2 regions of the Pelosinus baikalensis genome follow, and region 2 is predicted to be linked to the other one. Evidence: riboswitches for the same ligand, from Rfam matches in the RefSeq annotation. Region 2 holds a riboswitch; the other holds the start of a gene.

Region 1 (10,701 bases), on a different contig from region 2:
AGCGACTTTGAGCGTATTTATCCATTTCTGAGATTTCGTCAAGAAAAATGGTGCCCGTATGAGCCATTTCAAATAAACCGGGTTTTCCTTTTTTGGTTGCGCCCGTAAATGCTCCTTCTACATAACCGAATAATTCGCTTTCAAGTAAGTTTTGCGGCAAGGCCGCACAGTTGACAGCAACAAATGGTCCATTTTTTCGTTGGCTTTCGTTGTGTATGCTTTGGGCAAACAACTCTTTTCCTGTGCCGGATTCTCCTGAAATTAATACGGTGGCATCGATTAAAGACATTTCTTGTGCAATTCGCTTAATTTCAATCATCTGAGGTGAGACTCCTAATAGATCGGTGAAGTGGTATTTAGCAATGAATTTCCTGGTGATTAACTCGTTGCGGATTCTCGCTTCCATTTCCTGAATGCGGGTGACATCCTGGAAAGCGATGATTGCACCAATGATCAATTGATCGACGATGATAGGTGCAATGTGCCTTTTCGATTGGTACTTTTCCTGCTGTGATTAAAGAGTCACTTATCTTATTGGGATTGAAGCGGGACCATGCATGGAGCCAGCAGGGGCCATGACTCATAGTGAAAGAGAGCAGCTTTCTAAGGTGTTAATAGAGATGGGATTGTTGAAATAAAGGATAGATTTTAAGGATGGGATAGTCCAAAGATAAGTAATGAATTAGGAGTGATGTTATATGGATCAGAAGAAAAAGGAAAGTAGTTCGTCTGCGCCGATTATTATTGAAATGCAGGTTATTCCTGTTGCAGGCCAAGATAGTATGCTCTTAAATCTCAGTGGTGCCCATAGTCCTTTTTTTACCCGTAATATCGTGATTCTAAAAGACAATGCAGGTAATACAGGCGTTGGAGAGGTTCCTGGAGGGGAACGCATTCGCCAGACGTTGGAAGATGCGCGAGAGTTGGTCATTGGCAAATCAATTGGTGTTTATAACAATATTCTTAATACCGTAAGACGGAGTTTTGCAGATCGAGATTCGGCTGGACGAGGGTTGCAAACTTTCGATTTGCGCATTGCCATTCATGTTGTCACGGCCTTGGAAGCTGCACTACTGGATTTGGTAGGCAAATTTCTAGGCGTGCCCGTTGCTGCATTGCTTGGTCAAGGGCAGCAGCGCAAGGAAGTGGAAATGCTGGGGTATCTGTTCTACGTTGGCGACCGCACCAAGACCGATCTACCGTATTTGAGTAATCAGGATGCAAAAAATGATTGGTACCGACTGCGCCATGAGGAGGTGTTAACTCCAGAAGCTGTTGTCCGGCTGGTTGAAGCTACTCATGAGCTTTACGGTTTTAATGACTTTAAGCTAAAAGGCGGTGTACTAAGCGGCGATCAAGAGATTGAAGCGGTTACGGCGTTGGCTGAGCGTTTCCCAAAGGCACGAATTACCATTGATCCGAATGGTGCATGGTCTTTGAACGAAGCAATTCGGTTATGCAGCAATAAGCATCATGTATTAGCTTACGCTGAAGATCCTTGTGGAGCTGAGAATGGGTATTCTGGGCGTGAAGTAATGGCTGAGTTTCGGAGGGCGACAGGACTGCCAACTGCTACCAATATGATTGCCACTGATTGGCGTCAGATGGGGCATACCATTCAGTTACATTCAGTGGATATTCCTTTAGCTGATCCTCACTTCTGGACCATGCAAGGTTCAGTGCGAGTTGCCCAGATGTGCCATGAATGGGGATTAACGTGGGGATCCCATTCTAATAATCACTTTGACATTTCTCTGGCAATGTTTACCCATGTGGGAGCCGCTGCGCCTGGTAAAATCGCAGCTCTAGATACTCACTGGATTTGGCAGGAAGGTCAAGAACGTTTGACCAAAGAGCCATTAAAAATAGTTGGTGGAATGGTAGCTGTTCCTGATAAGCCAGGTCTTGGAGTTGAAGTAGATATGGTGCAGATTGAGAAAGCACACAAACTCTATGTGGAAAATTGCTTAGGTGCACGGGATGATGCTATGGCGATGCAGTATTTGATTCCAAACTGGAAGTTTGATAATAAACGTCCTTGCCTGGTTCGCTAGAGGCAGAGACAAGGATAGGTTATTGGTAACCGTAAATTGAAAAATGAAGGAGTCAAGAAAATGAAAATTGGATTTATTGGACTAGGAATCATGGGTAAGCCTATGAGTAAAAACTTACTTAAGGCAGGCTATGAACTTATTGTCGTGGATAGGAATCAAGCTGCAGTAGATGAAGTGGTCGCAGCGGGAGCCAAGAGTGCTGCCACTGCAAAAGCAGTAGCCCAGCAGGCGGATATTATCATCACTATGCTGCCAAACTCGCCTCATGTAAAAGAAGTGGTTTTAGGTGAAAATGGTATATTAGAGGGAGCAAAAAAAGGCACTACCTTCATTGATATGAGTTCCATCGCTCCTTTGGTGAGCCGGGAATTGGCAGCGAAACTTGCTGAAAAAGGCGTAGATATGTTAGATGCTCCTGTGAGCGGCGGTGAACCTAAAGCGATTGATGGTACCATGTCTGTAATGGTTGGTGGCAAGCAAGAAGTATTTGATACCTGCTATCCTATAATGAAAGCCATGGCTGGTTCTGTTGTACGGACTGGTGAAGTGGGTGCAGGAAACGTGACGAAACTTGCCAATCAGGTCATTGTTGCCCTTAATATTGCAGCAGTTTCAGAGGCATTAGTGTTAGCCAGTAAAGCAGGAGTAGAACCGGATTTAGTGTACCAGGCAATTCGCGGTGGTTTAGCTGGAAGTACGGTTCTTGATGCCAAAGCACCTCTTATGATGGATCGTAAATTTGATCCAGGATTTCGTATAAACCTTCATATTAAAGATTTAGCGAATGTATTGGAAACATCCCATGATATGGGCGTTCCATTGCCTCTTACTGCAGCTGTTATGGAAATGATGCAGGCTCTTAAAGTGGATGGCATGGGCGATGGGGATCATGGCAGTTTAGTAAAATATTACGAAAAGATGGCTAAAGTTGAAGTAAAACGCTAGCCAATGAAAAGAGGCCGCCTCAATATAAAATTGAGGCGGCCTTTTGCCATCTATCTCTGTGTTCTCTGTTCCTGGTGTGGTTCGATTCTGTTTTATATGTTCAGCCAGAATAGAAAAAAAGACAAAGATGCTGAAAAAACTTACTTATTTACTATTGAATTATTTGATGTGTTGTTTTATAATAATACTTACAGCAAATGTACTTGCTACAACTACATATGTTTTCCGAATGAAGTTTGCGGGAGAGTGGCTTAATAGCCCGCCGAAGGAGTAAAACTCTCAGGCACTCGGACCACCGAGTAGAACCGTAAATGGACGGGACTCTGGAGAGACTCTTATACAGGGCGCCGAAGGTGAAACACAGCAATCATATTGCTGACAAATCTCTCAGGCAAAAGGACAGAGACAAATTCGTAATATACAGGGATGATTTAGATCTCTTTATATTGTGATGCTGAAAACGCTTTTAGCGTATTCATTTGTTTATCCAGAGTCAAATCACTAAGTGATTTGACTCTTTGTTTTTTGATGCTTATTTTTCACTGAAAAAAGCATCAAAAGAATCACTCTCACCTAGTCTGACTTGTCTTTGCCTTAAGAAGAATCCAGAGTACATTAAAGATGTATTTTGTGCAGTTACATGATTAAAAAGGGAGACGATGATATGAGAAATTCGGGTTTGAAACTTGTGGTGGTATCTTTAGTGGTTTTAGTATTAGCAGGAATGTTGACAGGTTGTGGTGATTCTGCTTCCAAGGATATTAAAATTGGTGTTTTGAATGAAATGACTGGTGGTAATGCAACCATGGGTACCTCATCTGCCAATGGTGCCAAAATGGCAATTAAAGAGGCCAATGCGAAAGGCGGTATTCTTGGAAAGCAAATTCAGGCTGTGATTGCTGATAATAAAAGTGAACCTTCTGAGTCAGCCAATGCGATGACCAAGCTTGCATCTCAGGATAAAGTTGTGGCAGTAACGGGTATTTTTGCGAGCTCTAACGCAATTGCCACCTCTAGTGTGGCAGAGGCGACTAAAGTTCCCTTTGTTGCTGTAGGTGCGACAAATCCTAAGGTAACAGAGGACGAAGCAAGTGGTAAAGTTAAAAATTATACTTTCCGCGTGTGTTTTATCGATCCTTTTCAAGGCACAGTGGGGGCAAATTTTGCGTTGAACACGCTGCATTTGAATAAGGCTGTCATGTTAGTAGATAACAGCAGTGATTATAGTAAAGGATTATCTACCTTCTTCAAAGAGGCCTATATAAAAGGCGGCGGGAGTATTTTAGCGGAAGAAGCATATTTGCAAAAAGATCAGGATTTTAAGACCATCTTAACCAAAATAAAAGCGTTAAATGCTGAAATTATTTATATACCCGGCTATTATGAAGAAGTAGGAAAAATTGTGAAACAAGCTCGGGAAATTGGTATTACGGTGCCAATTCTAGGGGGAGACGGCTGGGATTCACCAAAACTAGTGGAGGTTGGAACTAGCGCAGCACTAAATAATACCTATTTTACCAACCATTATTCTGTGGATGATACCAGTGCTACTTCTCAAGCTTTTGTAGAAGCGTATAAAAAAGAATATGGTCAAGTGCCGGATGCGATGGCTGTACTGGGCTATGATGCGGCAAATATCATTATTGATGCCATTAAACGCGCCAATAGCCTTGATCCTGAAAAAATTCGTGAAGCTTTGGCTGGGACAAAAGACTATCCAGCAATAACAGGGAGCACAACATTAAATGCTACTCATGATGCAGTAAAAAGTGTTGTAATTATTGAAATGAAAGATGGCAAACAAGTGTTTAAAGCAACTGTTAAACCTTAGTAAATCGATCATTGTATTTCACCATCGGTAATTAAGATTGTCTAAGAACTGGGAAAAGATCATGCATTGATAGCATGGTCTTTTTTCAATATAAGGACGTATGAAATAATTCTGTTTTTTTTCACATTTCTTCTATTAGAGGCATACCATATATAAAAGATATAAAGCAAAAAGTTTGATCTGTTAAACTTTATATAGTATTTTCATTAAGGAGGGATAGTGTGGAAGAGGATAGAAAATCAAAATATTGCGATGGCTGCTGTGATCTTATATTTGAAACATTGTCAGCCAATCGGCCGCCTGCTATTGCTTTGTCATTTTGGCTGCAGGCCACCGCTACAGGTGAAATTTGTGGCAGAGGAAATGAAGGGCATATTCAAATATCGGCCCAAGGTTTAATCCCCCTTGGCGTATATACGGTGTTCTTTGTAACGGATCGAGGTGTCTGGCCTGCGGCTCCTTTAGGAGTGGTGTATACTTCCGATGGTTTTGATCCCAATCGCTTAATTGTAAATAGTAATGGAACTCTGAGCTATTATGTTGCTCCGCTGGATTATAATCCTCTGCGAGGGATTCCAACACCTAGCGGCTTGGCAAAAATTACAAGTGTCATCATTTCGTTTCATTCCAATCGCCTAACGAATGGAATCAGCTTAGGGCAGCCCAATCTGAATGTATTTACCCAGCTAACTGCTCCCATGTGCTCTACTCGTACTGAGTAAGAGAATGCGTGGGAAAGTTATTCATAATAGAGTGCCAAGATGCTATAAGTATCTTGGCACAATCTATTTTGATTATTGCTTGCTTTTTCTAAATAGAAAGGCATAAAATAGAAAGATAATGAATGAGTTTATAGTGCTGGTGGCACTGTATTGTCTTTTGGGACAAGCTTGCCGGCCAAGGTGAGATTTTTTGTTAATAAAAATGTAAGGATGGTTAAAGAGAGGATATGTCAGATAAACAAAAGAAGGTATATGCTGTTAGGAAAGGACGCACAGTTGGTTTATTCTATACCTGGCCTCAGTGTCAGGAGCAAATCAAGGGGTATTCCGGAGCTGAATATAAGAGCTTTAAAACAGAGGAAGAGGCAAGAGCATACTTAGCAGGAGGAGTAAAGGCAGTATCGCCTTTGGTGATAGAGCAGCCTCCTGATGATATGATGCTTGCCTATGTTGACGGCAGTTACAATACTGCAACCAAAGAATATTCTGCTGGGGTTGTAATATTGTGGAAAGGAGCAGAGATTACGTTTAGTCAGAAAGGAAATGATCCGGAACTTGCTGGTATGCGCAATGTAGCGGGAGAAACCATGGGTGCCAAAATTGCTATGACCTATGCGTTAGAGCAAGGGGTGCGCACCGTTGTTATTTATCATGACTACGAGGGAATCGAAAAATGGTGTACTAATGCATGGGAGGCCAAGCAGGAAGGAACTAAGAAATATAAACAATATTATGATCAGGTCGCGAAGCAATTGGAGGTTGTATTCGTAAAGGTAAAAGCTCATTCCGGTGACAAATATAATGAACAAGCGGATCAACTAGCGAAGGCAGCACTTCAATTAATATAATGGAGGAATAGTACAATGAAAGAAAATGGTATTGGTATGAATCCAGGAAGGGATTTGGATATTGAAGTAGCAGTAAAGGTGATGGGTTTTATCTGGTTAAAACACCTGCTGCAATTTAGTGCAGAGCTTGCGGTGAAATGGTTAGGAACAACAGCTGATGTCGAACAATCTGGTGGCGTATATGTCCCATTGGTAAAAGAAAGCGAAATGGTGAGTTTGAAATTGCGAGAGAATTTCGATGAGACTGTCCCGAACTATTCTACTCAAATAGACGCTGCCCAGCAAGTGGTAGAGCATATGAAGAGTTTAGGATATACATATCTTTCTGAGAAGAAACTCGAGCAGGAACAGAATCGATATTACGGCAATTTTGTAAAAGACGGTATAGATGTTGCTGCCCCAATCGGTCATTCCTCAGAAGCAGAGGCCATAGTAAAAGCGGCTTTAGCAGCTTTAGCATAAGGTACTTAAGTCTAGAAAGATAAGTTTCTTAAAGAGAACGATAAACACAGAGGACACAGAGATCGCAGAGAGCACGGAGGTTTTTAACCCTATGGATCTTTTCTCAGTGTTCTCTGCGCTTCTATGGTTCGATTCTGTTTTATATGTTTTAAAGGACGCGCAGCATTTTTCTGACTAGTGTATTTCATGGATGATTAGGAGTTTATAGTTTATGATTATTTTTCACACAATTGAAAGCATCTTTAGCATTGTTTTAATGATTATTACAGGATATGTTCTTACGGGTAAAGGATGGTTTAATGAAGAGGCTTCTCAATTATTTTCCCGTATCATTACCAATGTAGCATTGCCTACTTATATGATATGGAATTTGATGAATACTTTTAATAAAGACGGGCTGCTGCATTTGGCGACGGGGCTAATTGTACCCTATTCTTCCATGTTGGTCTGTTATGCAGTTGGATATGCAGTTTCTAAGCTTTTGAGAGTAAAATCTAATCGGCAGGGAACATTTAGATCCATGTTCTTTGTTTCAAATACTATTTTTATTGGTTTGCCAGTCAATTTGGCATTGTTTGGCGAACAAAGTGTTCCTTATGTTTTGCTATATTATATTGCCAATACTTCTTTATTTTGGACCATTGGAGCAAGCGGTATTCGCAACGATGGCACATCAGGTAAAGATAAGGTCTCTGCCGTTGAGGTAATAAAAAAAGTGTTTTCTCCCCCTCTGTTAGGGTTCTTGCTGGCTATGGTCCTTATCTTATGTGATATCAGTTTGCCTCAATTTATTCTCGATACCTGCAAATATCTTGGGAGCATGACAACACCTTTATCCATGCTTTTTATTGGTATTGCTATATATGGTGTAAAGCTGAGTAATATTAAGATAAGCAAAGATATGATAGCTATTCTTCTGGGGCGGTTTGTTATTTCACCATTGATTGTTATGGCAATCACTTATGTTATGCCTTTGCCTCTCTTAATGAAAAAAGTGTTTATTATCCAAGCCATGCTGCCTGTTATGACCCAGACTGCTATTGTGGCTAAATCCTATCAAGGAGATGCAGAGTATGCTGCAATCATGACTACGGTAACAACAATATTAGCCATAGTGGTTATTCCGGTATATATGTTGATTTTTCAGTATTATTTTTAGTTGAGTATAGTGGGTGCGGAAGGTTTAATTTTAATATTTCGACTATTTTAAAAGGGTATTGCGTCACTAAATAATATGTGCTATACTCAGCTCAAGTTAATAGGCAGGAAGCAATGAAGCTTACGAGTGGTTTAAAAAACCCTTGTGAGCTTTTTGCCTTTTACCAGAAAAAAATAAGTACATGAGCAATGGGGCTTATAAACGCACTTTCGTTTATAAGCCCATCTGTGTTTTTAAGGAGGTGGTTCTATAGTATATGTGTGCAATTGTCCAAAAAGAAAAATGCTTTATGGATATTTGCGGTATCCATAAAGCGCGGCAATCTTTACATTCCCCAACAGACACCAGGGCTTATTCGATGTACCTAATCTTTATTATAAGTGAATAAAATATACTTTTCAACTACAAAGATTAGGGAATGAAGATTAGGGGTTAAATCCTTAGTAAATGTGTAATGGAGAAAAAATTGTTTGCAATATAGGGAGGTTTTTATTATGAGACAGATTGCGATATATGGTAAAGGTGGTATTGGTAAATCCACCACAACTCAAAATACAGTAGGTGCCTTAGCAGAGGCTGGTAAGCACATTATGGTAGTAGGCTGTGATCCTAAGGCTGACTCCACTCGCTTATTACTTCATGGATTATGTCAAAAAACAGTATTGGATACCTTACGTGATGAAGGCGATGATATTGATTTAGATGATATTTTAAAGCCTGGTTATCTCGGTACCATGTGCGTTGAATCAGGCGGTCCAGAGCCAGGTGTAGGCTGCGCCGGCCGTGGTATCATCACCTCTATTAATATGCTTGAATCCCTGGGTGCTTATACACCAGATCTTGATTATGTATTTTATGATGTACTGGGTGACGTTGTATGCGGTGGTTTTGCAATGCCGATTCGCGAAGGTAAAGCAGAAGAAATTTACATCGTTGCTTCTGGTGAATTGATGGCCCTTTATGCAGCGAATAACATTGCCAAAGGTATTCAAAAATACGCAGTAAACGGTAAAGTAAGACTTGGCGGCATTATTTGCAACAGCCGTAAAGTTGATAAAGAGTATGAGCTATTAAAAGCTTTTGCTGAAGAAATTGGCTCCCAATTGATCTATTTCGTCCCTCGTGACAATTTGGTCCAACGTGCCGAAATTAATAAAAAGACAGTTGTTGACTTTGATCCGGAATCAGGACAGGCTGACGAGTACCGTGCATTAGCGAAAGCCATTGACGGTAATACAATGTTTGTTATTCCTAAACCAATGACACAAGACAGATTGGAAGAAATCATGATGGAACATGGGTTTATGGATATGTAGTTAGCCTCAAAGACAAAAAAAATATATTGGAGGAAACAATATGTTATTAGTTAGAGCCATTATCAGACCAGAAAAAAAAGATGAAGTATTGGCAGAATTATCAAGAGCTGGTTTCCATGCAGCAACAGTTGTGGATGTAGTCGGTCGCGGCAAGCAAAAAGGTATTAAAATATCGGGAATCATCTATGATGAAATTCCTAAAGCGTTGTTAATGATGGCGATCCGTGATGAGGATAAAGAAGAGATGGTTCGGTTGATCTTAAAATATGCCAAAACCAGCGAGCAAGGTGCTTATGGTGACGGTAAAATTTTCATAAGTTCCATTGAAGAAGCGTATACCATCTCTAGTGGAATCCCAAGTCTATAAGAAGGAGGGATCAGGATGAAAGAAATTCTCGCCGTAGTGCGTATGAACAAAACAGGCGCTACTAAAAAAGCCTTAGTGGAAGCTGGCGTAGCTGGTTTTACAGCTTTTAAAGTAGAAGGCCGCGGTAAGATAGTAAGCAATCCAACATTAATTTTGGAAAGAAAAAAAGAACTCCTTCTTATGGCTGGAGAGGATCAAACAGGGGAAGCAGAAAAACTAATAACTGATTTTTTAGTGGGTACTAGTTTATTCCCTCGAAGATTATTTACCATTCTTGCCCATGATGAGGATGTGGCAAAGATTGTAGAGGCAATCATTCAGGCGAATAAGACTTGTAATAACGTTGGTGACGGCAAGATTTTTGTTTTACCAGTAATGGATGCCATTCGGGTTCGTACTGGGGAAACAGGAGAAAGTGCAGTATAAGGGAGGTAAGGGAATATGGGAATGAATGAAGCAAAACTTCAGGAGATATTAGACCAATATCCAGCTAAAGTGCAAAAAAATCGCAAAAAACATATATTCATTAAAAGATCGGATGTAGAAAGTCAGCAAATTGAAGCCAATACCCGGACCATTCCTGGTATTATCACCAACAGAGGCTGTGCGTATGCTGGTTGTAAGGGCGTTGTTTTAGGCCCGATTAAGGATATGGTGCATATTGTCCATGGGCCAATTGGTTGTGGCTATTATGCGTGGAATACACGGAGGAATAAAGCGAAATCCGACGATCCAAAACAGAATTTTATTAATTACTGCATATCTACGGATATGCAAGAAAGTGATATTGTTTTTGGTGGGGAAAAGAAACTGGCTAAGGTAATTGATGAAGTTATGGAAATCTTTCATCCTAAGGCCATTACTCTTTCTGCTACCTGTCCTGTAGGATTGATTGGTGATGATATGGGCGCTGTTGCTAAAGCGGCAGAAGCAAAGCATGGAGTGCAAGTACTGTCTTTTAGTTGTGAAGGCTATAAAGGGGTTAGTCAATCCGCAG
Region 2 (10,701 bases):
ACGAATCCAACAGAAACGGTTATCTGCAATGGAATTGGCATGATTGCTGCGGGGAATACTGTATTCTTCAACCCACATCCTACTGCAAAAAATACATCCATAAAGATTATCACACTGTTGAATCAAGCCATCGTGAAAGCAGGTGGTCCAAATAACCTATTAACTTCAGTGGCAAATCCTTCCATCAAGGCAGCTAATGAAATGATGAAACATCCAGGAATCAATATGTTAGTAGCAACAGGTGGTCCTGGAGTCGTTAAGGCAGTCTTATCGTCTGGTAAGAAAGCCATTGGTGCAGGGGCTGGCAATCCTCCTGTCATCGTAGATGAAACTGCAGATATTGAAAAGGCAGCTCGGGATATTGTTGCAGGATGCTCCTTTGATAATAACTTGCCTTGCATCGCAGAAAAAGAAGTAATTGCCATAGGATCGATTGCAGATCGATTGATTACCTACATGCAAAAATATGGTGCATATCTGATTTCAGGATCCAATATTGATCGCCTGCTTGACGTTATCATGACAGTGCAGGAAGAAAAGATAGCAGAAGGCTGCACCGATAAGCCGAAAAGAAGCTATGGTATTAATAAAGATTATGTTGGTAAAGATGCAAAATATCTACTAAGCAAAATTGGTATTGATGTACCGGATAGTGTGCGAGTTGTTCTATGCGAAACACCAGCAGATCATCCTTTTGTTATTGAAGAGCTAATGATGCCTGTATTACCAGTAGTGCAGGTAAAAGACATTGATGAAGCCATTGAAGTGGCTGTAAGAGTAGAGCATGGCAATCGCCATACGGCAGCGATGCACTCTAAAAACGTTGATCACTTAACCCGATTTGCTAGAGCCGTTGAAACGACCATCTTTGTCAAGAATGCTCCTTCCTATGCAGGAATTGGAGTAGGTGGAGAAGGCTTTACCAGCTTTACTCTTGCTGGTCCAACAGGTGAAGGAATAACCTCACCACGCAGCTTTACTCGGCAAAGACGATGCGTTCTCGTTGATGCTTTTTCCATTGTCTAATTGAAAAATTCTTGCTTCAGATGGAGTCTTTACTCCATCTGAAGCTGGGGTGTACTTATCTTTCAGACTTAGTCGCTCTAGTGCTTCCAATTGTATAAAGGGGAGTCTTAGAGCGATTTAGTCAGTGGATAGATGAAAGTTTGGGAGCTGATAGAAAATGCGTGACGAGATTGTCGCCGCGGTAAAAGCAGCAGGTGTAGTGGGTGCTGGCGGAGCTGGTTTTCCTACCCATGTTAAAATCAACGCTGCTGTTGAATTTGTGATTGTTAATGGTGCGGAATGCGAACCCTTATTAAGAGCTCATCAGCATATCATGGCAGCAGAAAGTACGAAGATGGTTCTAGGCTTGAAAACAGTGATGCTAGCCACTGGTGCAAAACGCGGTTATATTGGTTTAAAACGTAAGTATGAAGAAGCCACAAAAAACCTCCAGGCTGCTATAAAAGAGATAGGTGAGCAGGAAATTGATTTGTTCTTTTTACCTGACATTTATCCAGCAGGAGATGAACAAGTACTTGTTCATGAAGTCACGGGCCGAATTGTACCTGAAGGCGGTATACCTCTCCACGTAGGAGTGGTAGTGGCTAATGTTGAGACCCTAATCAATATTGCAGACGCTTTAAAAGGCCAAGGCGTAACGGATAAATATGTTACAGTTGGCGGTGCCGTGGCCAAACCAATCACATTAAAAGTGCCCATTGGTATGAAAGTACAGGAACTGATTGCTTTGGCAGGGGGAGCACTTGTGAACCCTTATGCGATCATTGACGGTGGTCCGATGATGGGAAAATTAATTACCGCAGATGCATCAGTTACCAAAACTACAGGAGGCATCTTGGTCTTACCTATAGATCATTCCTTAATTACACAAAAAAATACAACATGGCAGATGATTGCCAATCGGGCGAAGGCAGTATGCTGTAATTGTTTAGCCTGTACCGATGTTTGTCCGCGCCACCTGTTAGGTCATAGTTTAGAACCTCATCGTATCATGCAGGCGATTGGTAAAGGGCAGGTAGGTGAGTCAGCTATTTTTTCTCGTGCTTTGTTGTGTTCAGAATGTGGTGCATGTGATACCTTTGGCTGTTCCATGGGTTTATCTCCCCGCAGAGTGAATGCAGAGTTGAAAAAGCAATTGGGAAAAGCCGGGATAAAAAATCCTCATAACAATAAACCACAGCAGGCTCTGTCAACCCGTATAAATCGTTTAATTCCTACCAAACGTTTGACAGCACGTCTTGGTATTGCTCAATATGATGTAAAAGCACCACTGAGTGCAAACGAAGTGGTTGCAAAAGAAGTTACGTTGCCTCTCTCTCAGCATATTGGAGCGCCAGCCTTACCAATTGTTAAAGTAGGAGATACGGTTAAAAAAGGTGATTTAATTGGAACTATACCTGAAGGCGCAGCGGTAGGAGCTAATTTACATGCCAGTATATCAGGAGAGATCTGTAGGGTAGACACTAGTATTGGTATCCGGGCGGTTTAGGATAACAGGGGGGACATAAAAATGAAGCGTGCTATTGGTCTATTAGAATTAAAAAATATTACCAGAGGTCTTTTAGCAGCAGATGCCATGCTAAAGGCAGCTAACGTAGAGATCCTCATGGCACAAGCCATGTGCCCTGGCAAGTATGTTGTCATGGTTGCAGGTGATGTAGGAGCCGTCCAAAGCGCAGTCAGAAGTGGATCGGCAGTAAGCGGCGCTGAAAATGTTGTGGATGAATTTATACTTCCTAATTTGCATGACAGTATTTTCCCAGCATTGTCAGGCTGTACCGAAGTCAAAGAAGTAAGATCCCTGGGGGTAATTGAAAGCTATTCCGTAGCGTCCGCGATTATTGCAGCAGATACGGCAGTAAAAGCTTCCAATGTGGAATTGATTGAAGTTCGCCTGGCAAGAGGAATGGGCGGCAAAGCTATGGTGACACTAACTGGCGACGTAGGAGCGGTAACCGCTGCCATTAAGGCTGGCAGCAATGCCATACATGACAGCGGATTCTTAGTCGATCAACTCGTATTGCCAGCACCTCACAGTGCTTTACATAAAGTCTTGTTTTAATAGTAATTCCAGTAAATTAAAGATCATGCCTTGACTGGAAATTTCAAAGGGGTACAGACTTCGTAGAAAAAGATGATTGTGGGACAAGGAACTAGTCCCTATATCCAGAGATGGCTGTAAAAGAGTGGCATAATTTGATTAAAAGCTTAATAAAATAAATTGTAGAAATGATTAATTCTCACAAGTATTGACAGATTAAAAGCATTCATCTATACTGAAAAATATAACATTGAAAATTCCGATTATTAAAAATTTAATAATCTTCCATGTGAGGGATGCGGGAGAGATCTGGTTTCAGGCGCCGAAGGAGCAAAGGCAATAAACTCTCAGGCAAAAGGACCGTATTCTAATGGAACTCTGGAAAGATCGCTATGCGGCACCCAAGGAGTAACCGAGATATTCGGGATTCTCTGGAGGTAAATAAGACAGAGGCCAACTACGTTGGTTTCTGTCTTATTTTTCGGTCTGGGATTAACTACATACGGAATGATGGTTGCGGGAGAGAACGCTTAACTAGCGTCACCGAAGGAGCAAAGCTTTGTTCAAACTCTCAGGTAAAAAAACCGTAACTGGACCGAACTCTGGAGAGTACACTTCGTAAGCGAAAGTGTCGCCGATGGGGAGCCCCGCTGCGGGCGAATCTCTCAGGTAAAAGGACAGAGAACAAGAGTGAGTTTTCACTCTTATTCTCTGTCCTTTTTAATGTATTAAAGAAAGATTGGAGTGGTTTTCATGGCAGTAAAACAGACACCGCTTTATGAGACGCATTTGCGGTATGGTGGCAGAATAGTTGAGTTTGGCGGTTGGTCTCTCCCGGTCCAGTACACTGGAATCAAGAATGAACATCAGGCCGTCAGAACAAAAGCAGGGTTATTTGACGTATCCCATATGGGGGAAGTAGTAGTTAATGGACCAGATGCACTTGTCTTTCTGCAAAGGTTAGTAACCAACGATGTATCCAAACTGGAAAGAAATCAAATACTCTACACACCCATGTGCTATAAGCATGGGGGAACGGTAGACGATCTATTAGTTTACAAAAAAGATGCTGATCATTATCTCCTAGTTATTAATGCAGCAAACATTGAAAAAGATTGGAATTGGATGCGGGAGAATGCCGAAGAATTTGACGTTAAGCTTACCAATATCTCAAATGAAACGGCTCAGATCGCTCTGCAAGGACCATTATCAGAAATGATTTTATCGAAATTGACTGATGTACCACTTTCAGAACTGAAATATTACTGGTTTATGCCTGAAATCGATGTTGTTGGCAAAAAAGTATTATTATCGAGAACTGGATATACGGGAGAAGATGGATTTGAAATTTACTGCAGCCCAGATGATGCTACATATTTATGGGATACAATCATGGAAGTTGGGTGCCCCCTTGGATTGCTTCCCGCTGGTTTAGGTTGTCGTGACACATTGAGATTTGAAGTTTGTTTTCCTTTATATGGCCACGAACTCTCGGTCGACATTTCGCCCATTGAGGCAGGAATCGGAATGTTTGTAAAGCTTGATAAAGAGGAATTTAACGGACAAGGAACGCTTCAAGAACAGAAAACCAATGGACCAAAACGCAGAATAGTCGGTTTTGAAATGGTTGATCGTGGAGTAGCACGGGCTGAATATCCGATTTTGGTAGAGGGCAGCTATGTTGGAGTGGTAACGACAGGAACTTATGCTCCATCCCTTGATAAGAACCTTGGTTTGGGTATAATTCAAGCTGAATACGCAAAGGTTGGACAAAAAATAGATATTGAAATTCGCGGCAAAAATGTGTCTGCCCAAGTCATTTCCAAACCATTTTATAAAAGAGAGGGGAAGTAAAATGAATATTCCAAAAGAACTAAAGTACTCCAAGGATCACGAATGGGTCAAGGTAGAAGGGAAAGTTGCTATCATTGGGGTAACTGATTTTGCTCAATCGCAGTTAGGTGATGTCGTTTTTGTAGAATTGCCAGATGAGTCAGGTACAGTGAAAGTGGGGGATGGTTTTTCTGTCATTGAGTCAGTAAAGGCAGTATCGGATATTTATGCGCCGGTCTCCGGAAAAATTGTAAAAGTGAACCAAGCTCTTACTGATACTCCCGACCTGATCAATCAAGAACCTTATGGTGAAGGTTGGATTGTTGTTATTGAAATGTCTGACAGCAGTGAATTAGATGATCTTTTAGATAGCGACGCATATGCTCAGTTGGTGGCGGAGGGAGGACACTAGAAATGGCTTGGAGTTATCTTCCTCATACAAAAGCTGATAGACGTGAGATGCTAGATGCTGTTGGCGTCGATTCAGTGGAAAAATTATTTGAAGACGTACCAGCCGATTTGCGAATGACCAGGACATTAAAGTTGCCGCCAGCCCTGCCTGAACAGGGTTTAGTTAAACATCTCAAAGCACTGGCAAAAGCGAATGCCAATCTTCAAGAATTAACCTGCTTTCTAGGTGCAGGAGCTTATGACCATTATATTCCCAGTGTAGTTCATCATATCATTGGACGCTCTGAATTTTACACTGCCTACACGCAATATCAGCCAGAGATTTCCCAGGGCTATTTGCAGGCGTTATGGGAATACCAATCAATGATCTGTGAGATTACAGGTATGGAAGTGGCTAATGCCTCCATGTATGATGGCGGTACCGCTGTTGCTGAAGCCGCTATGATGGCGTGTGCCAGTTCTAAGAAAACGGCAATTGTAATGGCCGAGGCCGTCCATCCCCATTATCGGGAGACATTTCTGACCTATGCCAAGGATAAAAAGATTGAACTTAAACTGGCGCCATATAGCGATGGCTTGACTGATTTAAACAAGATGCCCCAGATGATAGATGATTCGACAGCGGCTGTTGTCGTGCAATTTCCTAATTTCTTTGGCTGCATTGAGGATTTGAAAAGAATCGCAGAAATGGCCCACGCTAAGGGAGCATATCTGATTGCTGTTGTTGATCCTATTTCTATGGGGCTTCTAGAATCTCCCGGTGCGCTAGGTGCAGATATCGTAGTCGGAGAAGGTCAAGGTTTGGGAATTTCAATATCTTTTGGCGGTCCATATCTCGGTTTCTTTGCAACAACGGAAAAGCTCATGAGAAAAATGCCTGGTCGAATTGTCGGTCAGACAGTAGACAACAGAGGCAATCGTGGTTTTGTACTGACGCTTCAAGCTCGTGAACAACATATTCGGCGTGAAAAAGCTACCTCCAATATTTGCTCCAACGAAGCACTTTGCGCTTTGACATCTGCTGTTTATATGAGTACTTTGGGCAAAGCTGGTTTACAGGAGATTGCAGCACAATGCATTCAAAAAGCCCATTATGCATATCGTTCACTGACAAGTTTAAAAGGATGTGAACCTGTATTCTCGGGAGCGTTCTTTAAAGAATTCGCTGTCAGGCTGAATAAACCAGTTTCCCAAATTAATAAAAAATTGTTGGCTAAAGGAATCTTAGGAGGACTGGATCTTAGTAAATACTATCCTGAACTTGAAAACTGCATGCTCGTCTGTGTTACTGAAAAACGTAGCAAAGAAGAGATAGACGGGTTGGTTCGTGAAATGGGGGAAGTGTTATGAAAACAAAACAGTCGACTATATTCGAAATCAGCAAGCCTGGGCGTTTTGCCTTAGATCTGCCAAAAAGTGACGTTCCCACTTATGAGATTGAAACACTTGTACCAGCTAACCTCCTAAGATCAAAATACGCGGAACTTCCGGAGGTAAGCCAACCAGATGTAATGAGGCATTATACCGCCCTCTCAAATCGAAACTTTGGTGTTGACTCGGGATTTTATCCCCTTGGTTCATGTACGATGAAGTATAATCCTAAAGTGAATGAAGATGTTTGCCGGTATCCGGGCTTTGCAGATATTCATCCTTTGCAGGATGTTGAGTCAATGCAAGGTGCGTTAGAACTTCTATATCAAATGGAACAGTATTTAGCAGAAATTGCCGGAATGGATGCGGTTACAATGCAGCCTGTGGCGGGTGCCCATGGTGAGTTGACAGGATTAAAACTCATCAGGCAGTATCATCGCTCGCGGGGTGAAGTAAGAACTAAAGTGATTGTGCCTGACTCTGCTCATGGTACAAATCCGGCCACCGCAGCTGTTTGTGGATTGGAAATCGTTGAAATTAAGTCCAATGATGACGGTTCAATTAACCTAGATGCGCTAAAAGCTGCTGTGGGTTTAGATACTGCGGCATTGATGCTTACTAACCCGAGTACTTTAGGTTTGTTCGAAAAAAACATCAAAGAAATTGCCCAAATCGTTCATGCTGCCGGCGGACTGTTATATTACGATGGGGCTAATACGAACGCAGTAATGGGGATTGTGCGTCCAGGCGATATGGGTTTTGATGTAGTACATATTAACCTCCATAAAACCTTTTCTACGCCCCACGGCGGCGGCGGACCTGGCTCTGGGCCTGTCGGTGTAAAAAAAGAGTTAACTCCATTTTTGCCTGTTCCCATAATAACCTTCGATGGGGGAAAATATGATCTGGAATATGATCGACCTCTCTCCATTGGAAGAATGCATTCTTTTTACGGTAATTTCGGAGTGATTGTACGGGCCTATGCCTATATCCGGACGATGGGACCAGATGGACTTCGGCAAGCAAGTGAAGATGCCGTTCTAAATGCAAACTATTGTTTAAGTCAATTAAGAGAAGACTACTACGCTCCCTTTGACCGGTATAGTATGCATGAATGCATAATCACCTCTAAAAATCAAAAGCAGTTTGGCGTAAAGACGCTGGATATCGCAAAACGACTATTGGATTATGGGTATCATCCGCCAACCATTTACTTTCCGCTTATCGTTGATGAAGCGATAATGATTGAACCTACCGAGACGGAGAGTAAAGAAACGCTGGATGGTTTTATTAAGGCTATGCGGGAAATAGCGAAAGAAGCGAGAACTGACGTAACGCAAATTCTTAATGCTCCCCACGACACTGTTGTGGGAAGGCTTGATGAAACTGCGGCGGCACGGAAACCGGTAGTAAGATGGAAACCTTAGATTTGCTGGCCCAAGAGGGGTGGCGGATTAGGCAGCAAAATTTTCAGTCAAATATTAAATTTTCATATCCTAATGAAACCAAAGCTGTAAGTGTTACAGGCGGTACATGTAGTTTAAACTGCGCACATTGCGGAGGTCACTATTTAAAGGGGATGAAGGCACTTCAGGATATCCCTGAGGGGAATGGAATTACAGCACGCAGCCTTTTAATCAGCGGCGGGTGTACAGCCGAAGGCAAGGTTCCCATCGCTGAGCATATAGCCAAAATTGCGGCAATGAAACAAAAGATGAAGTATAACGTACATGTTGGTCTGGTTGACGAGGAAGACATTCAGAAAATAGCTAAGGTAGCGGACAAAGTTTCTTTTGATTTTATTGGGGATGATGCAACGATAAAAGAAGTTTTAGGAATTGATCGTACCGTTTCAGATTATGCTGCGTGCTACCAGAAACTTAGGAAAAGTTGTTCTGTGATTCCCCATATATGCATTGGACTTCATGGCGGCGAGATTAGAGGTGAGTACCAAGCGATCAGGCACCTAAAAGCACTTGGAGTAGACGGGATTACTTTTATTGTATTTACTCCAACGAAGGGTACACGTTTTGCCGAATGTAAGCCCCCATCTATTGAAGATGTATTAAACATACTGGCTAGCGCGAGAAGAGAGCTTCCCGCGCTGCCGATTCATCTTGGATGCATGCGGCCAGGAGGTGCTTATCGTCAGGAATTAGATTTATGGGCAGTTCGCTTAGGGATCAACGGCATTGTAAATCCAGTTTCAGGGGCGGTACGGTTGGCTCAAAATCTCGGATTGATGATAGAGCGGCGAGAGGAGTGCTGTGTATTATGACGTTATGGAAGTTATCTGCGGGAACAGCCAGTGTAATTGGTAAAAAACGAATCAAAAGTGAAGCGCTTCCCAATACCGCCTATATTATGCTGGGTGATAAATGTCGCAACAACTGCAGCTTTTGTTCCCAGTCTCAGAGCAGCAGTGCAAGAGGAGATCTTTTATCTAGAATAACATGGCCTGCCTTTGATGCGAACGAAGTTACATCAGGTATTTCCTCAGCCTATTCTAAAGGAGATTTAAAAAGAGTCTGCCTCCAGGTTGTTAACAGCGAAAATAGTTGGGATGCTACGTTAGAAGCAGTACGAAAATTAAGTGCAGATGGTCCTAAGCCTATCTGCGTGTCAAATCATATCGAGGATGCTGGGCAGGCCGCCGAAATGATTGCAGCAGGAGCTGAAAGAATTTGTATCGCAATCGATGCTGCCACTTCGGAGATCTACCGACTTGTTAAAGGTCAAGACTGGGAAGAAAGAATCCGTTTGTTGCAAGAGTGCGCGAGTACTTTTCCGGGAGCCGTAACGACTCACCTGATCGTCGGACTTGGTGAGACGGAAGAAGAAGCGGTGAATTTTATCGCTGATTGTATTGAACTCGGAATCACTGTGGGGTTATTTGCTTTTACACCGATACCAGGCACGGCTATGGCTGACAAGAGGCCCCCTTCCATCTCTCACTACCGGCGGGTGCAAATTGCTCATTATCTTATGCGTAAAGGCTATTGCCGCAGTACAATCCGCTTTACAAACGGAAAAATTAGCAGTTACAACGTTTCTGATTTAGTTAAGATGCTGGCCGATGGAAAGGCTTTTGAAACCACCGGCTGCGCTGACTGCAATCGACCGTATTATAATGAACGGCCTGGCGGAATTATGTATAATTATCCTCGGCCGCTCACCAGAAAGGAAATCGAGCAAGCGATAATGGAGAGCGGTATAGGCGGTGAATCTTATGGTTTGGCGTGTTCTTGATACTGGCATAAACGATGCTGCCTTGAATATGGCAATCGATGAAGCAATTCTGTTGGCTCATAGCGCGGGAGACGTTCCTCCTACCCTCCGATTTTACGGCTGGAAACCAGCCGCAGTAAGTTTGGGATATTTTCAAAAAGCAAAATCCGAGATTGATCTAGAACAATGTGATACATTGGGCATCGATGTAGTAAGAAGATTGACGGGAGGTCGGGCAGTATTGCACGAAACGGAATTGACCTACAGTATTGTCGTCAAAGAGGATTATCCTCTCATACCCCAAACTATAACGGCATCATACCGGTATTTTAGTAATGGACTTCTTGCCGGCTTGGAAAAGATGGGTATTAGAGCGCAGATGAGTATGCCACGCGGGGCGTATGGTAAGGTAAGAGAAAAGGATCAACATTCATCTGCCGCATGTTTTGATGCTCCATCCCATTATGAAATTACTTATGAGGGACGCAAGCTGATTGGCAGTGCCCAAGTTCGTAAACATGGCGTCATACTTCAGCATGGATCAATTTTGTTACATTTCTCTGCTGAAAAACTTGCCGCTGTACTGAAGGTTTCTTCCTCCCAGAGACGACAACTAATGATCGGAATGCTGTCTAGCGGCGTGACATCGATTGATCAAATTCGAGGGTGCCATACAACATGGGAGGAGACGCGTGATGCTGTAATGGCTGAATTTGGTCCGAAGATCGGCGTTGATACCCAAAGAGGATGCCTGACCCAAAAAGAAGTAGAAACCAGCAAAATGCTTATAG

What was found. Region 2 has a riboswitch for glycine ahead of gcvT (glycine cleavage system aminomethyltransferase GcvT). Riboswitches for the same ligand answer to the same signal wherever they lie in the genome.
Region 1: another riboswitch for glycine. It lies ahead of LMF89_RS16835 (ABC transporter substrate-binding protein); the one in region 2 lies ahead of gcvT (glycine cleavage system aminomethyltransferase GcvT).

Annotation. Positions count from the first base shown of each region.
Region 1 covers NZ_JAJHJB010000026.1:39,472-50,172, reverse strand. Annotated here, with positions in the region: gene LMF89_RS16850 (sigma-54 interaction domain-containing protein) at 1-319, opposite strand, end outside; gene gudD (glucarate dehydratase) at 699-2,054, shown strand; gene garR (2-hydroxy-3-oxopropionate reductase) at 2,091-2,999, shown strand; glycine riboswitch at 3,229-3,304, shown strand; glycine riboswitch at 3,313-3,412, shown strand; gene LMF89_RS16835 (ABC transporter substrate-binding protein) at 3,664-4,830, shown strand; gene LMF89_RS16830 (hypothetical protein) at 5,052-5,552, shown strand; gene LMF89_RS16825 (ribonuclease H1 domain-containing protein) at 5,780-6,400, shown strand; gene LMF89_RS16820 (BC1872 family protein) at 6,416-6,862, shown strand; gene LMF89_RS16815 (AEC family transporter) at 7,074-8,021, shown strand; gene nifH (nitrogenase iron protein) at 8,516-9,337, shown strand; gene LMF89_RS16805 (P-II family nitrogen regulator) at 9,378-9,704, shown strand; gene LMF89_RS16800 (P-II family nitrogen regulator) at 9,720-10,130, shown strand; gene nifD (nitrogenase molybdenum-iron protein alpha chain) at 10,146-10,701, shown strand, end outside.
Region 2 covers NZ_JAJHJB010000035.1:21,593-32,293, reverse strand. Annotated here, with positions in the region: gene LMF89_RS19485 (aldehyde dehydrogenase family protein) at 1-1,026, shown strand, start outside; gene LMF89_RS19480 (SLBB domain-containing protein) at 1,184-2,515, shown strand; gene LMF89_RS19475 (BMC domain-containing protein) at 2,537-3,088, shown strand; glycine riboswitch at 3,357-3,440, shown strand; glycine riboswitch at 3,444-3,519, shown strand; glycine riboswitch at 3,575-3,664, shown strand; glycine riboswitch at 3,668-3,750, shown strand; gene gcvT (glycine cleavage system aminomethyltransferase GcvT) at 3,821-4,921, shown strand; gene gcvH (glycine cleavage system protein GcvH) at 4,923-5,312, shown strand; gene gcvPA (aminomethyl-transferring glycine dehydrogenase subunit GcvPA) at 5,315-6,661, shown strand; gene gcvPB (aminomethyl-transferring glycine dehydrogenase subunit GcvPB) at 6,658-8,109, shown strand; gene lipS1 (LipS1 family lipoyl synthase) at 8,097-8,960, shown strand; gene lipS2 (LipS2 family lipoyl synthase) at 8,957-9,931, shown strand; gene LMF89_RS19440 (lipoate--protein ligase family protein) at 9,912-10,701, shown strand, end outside.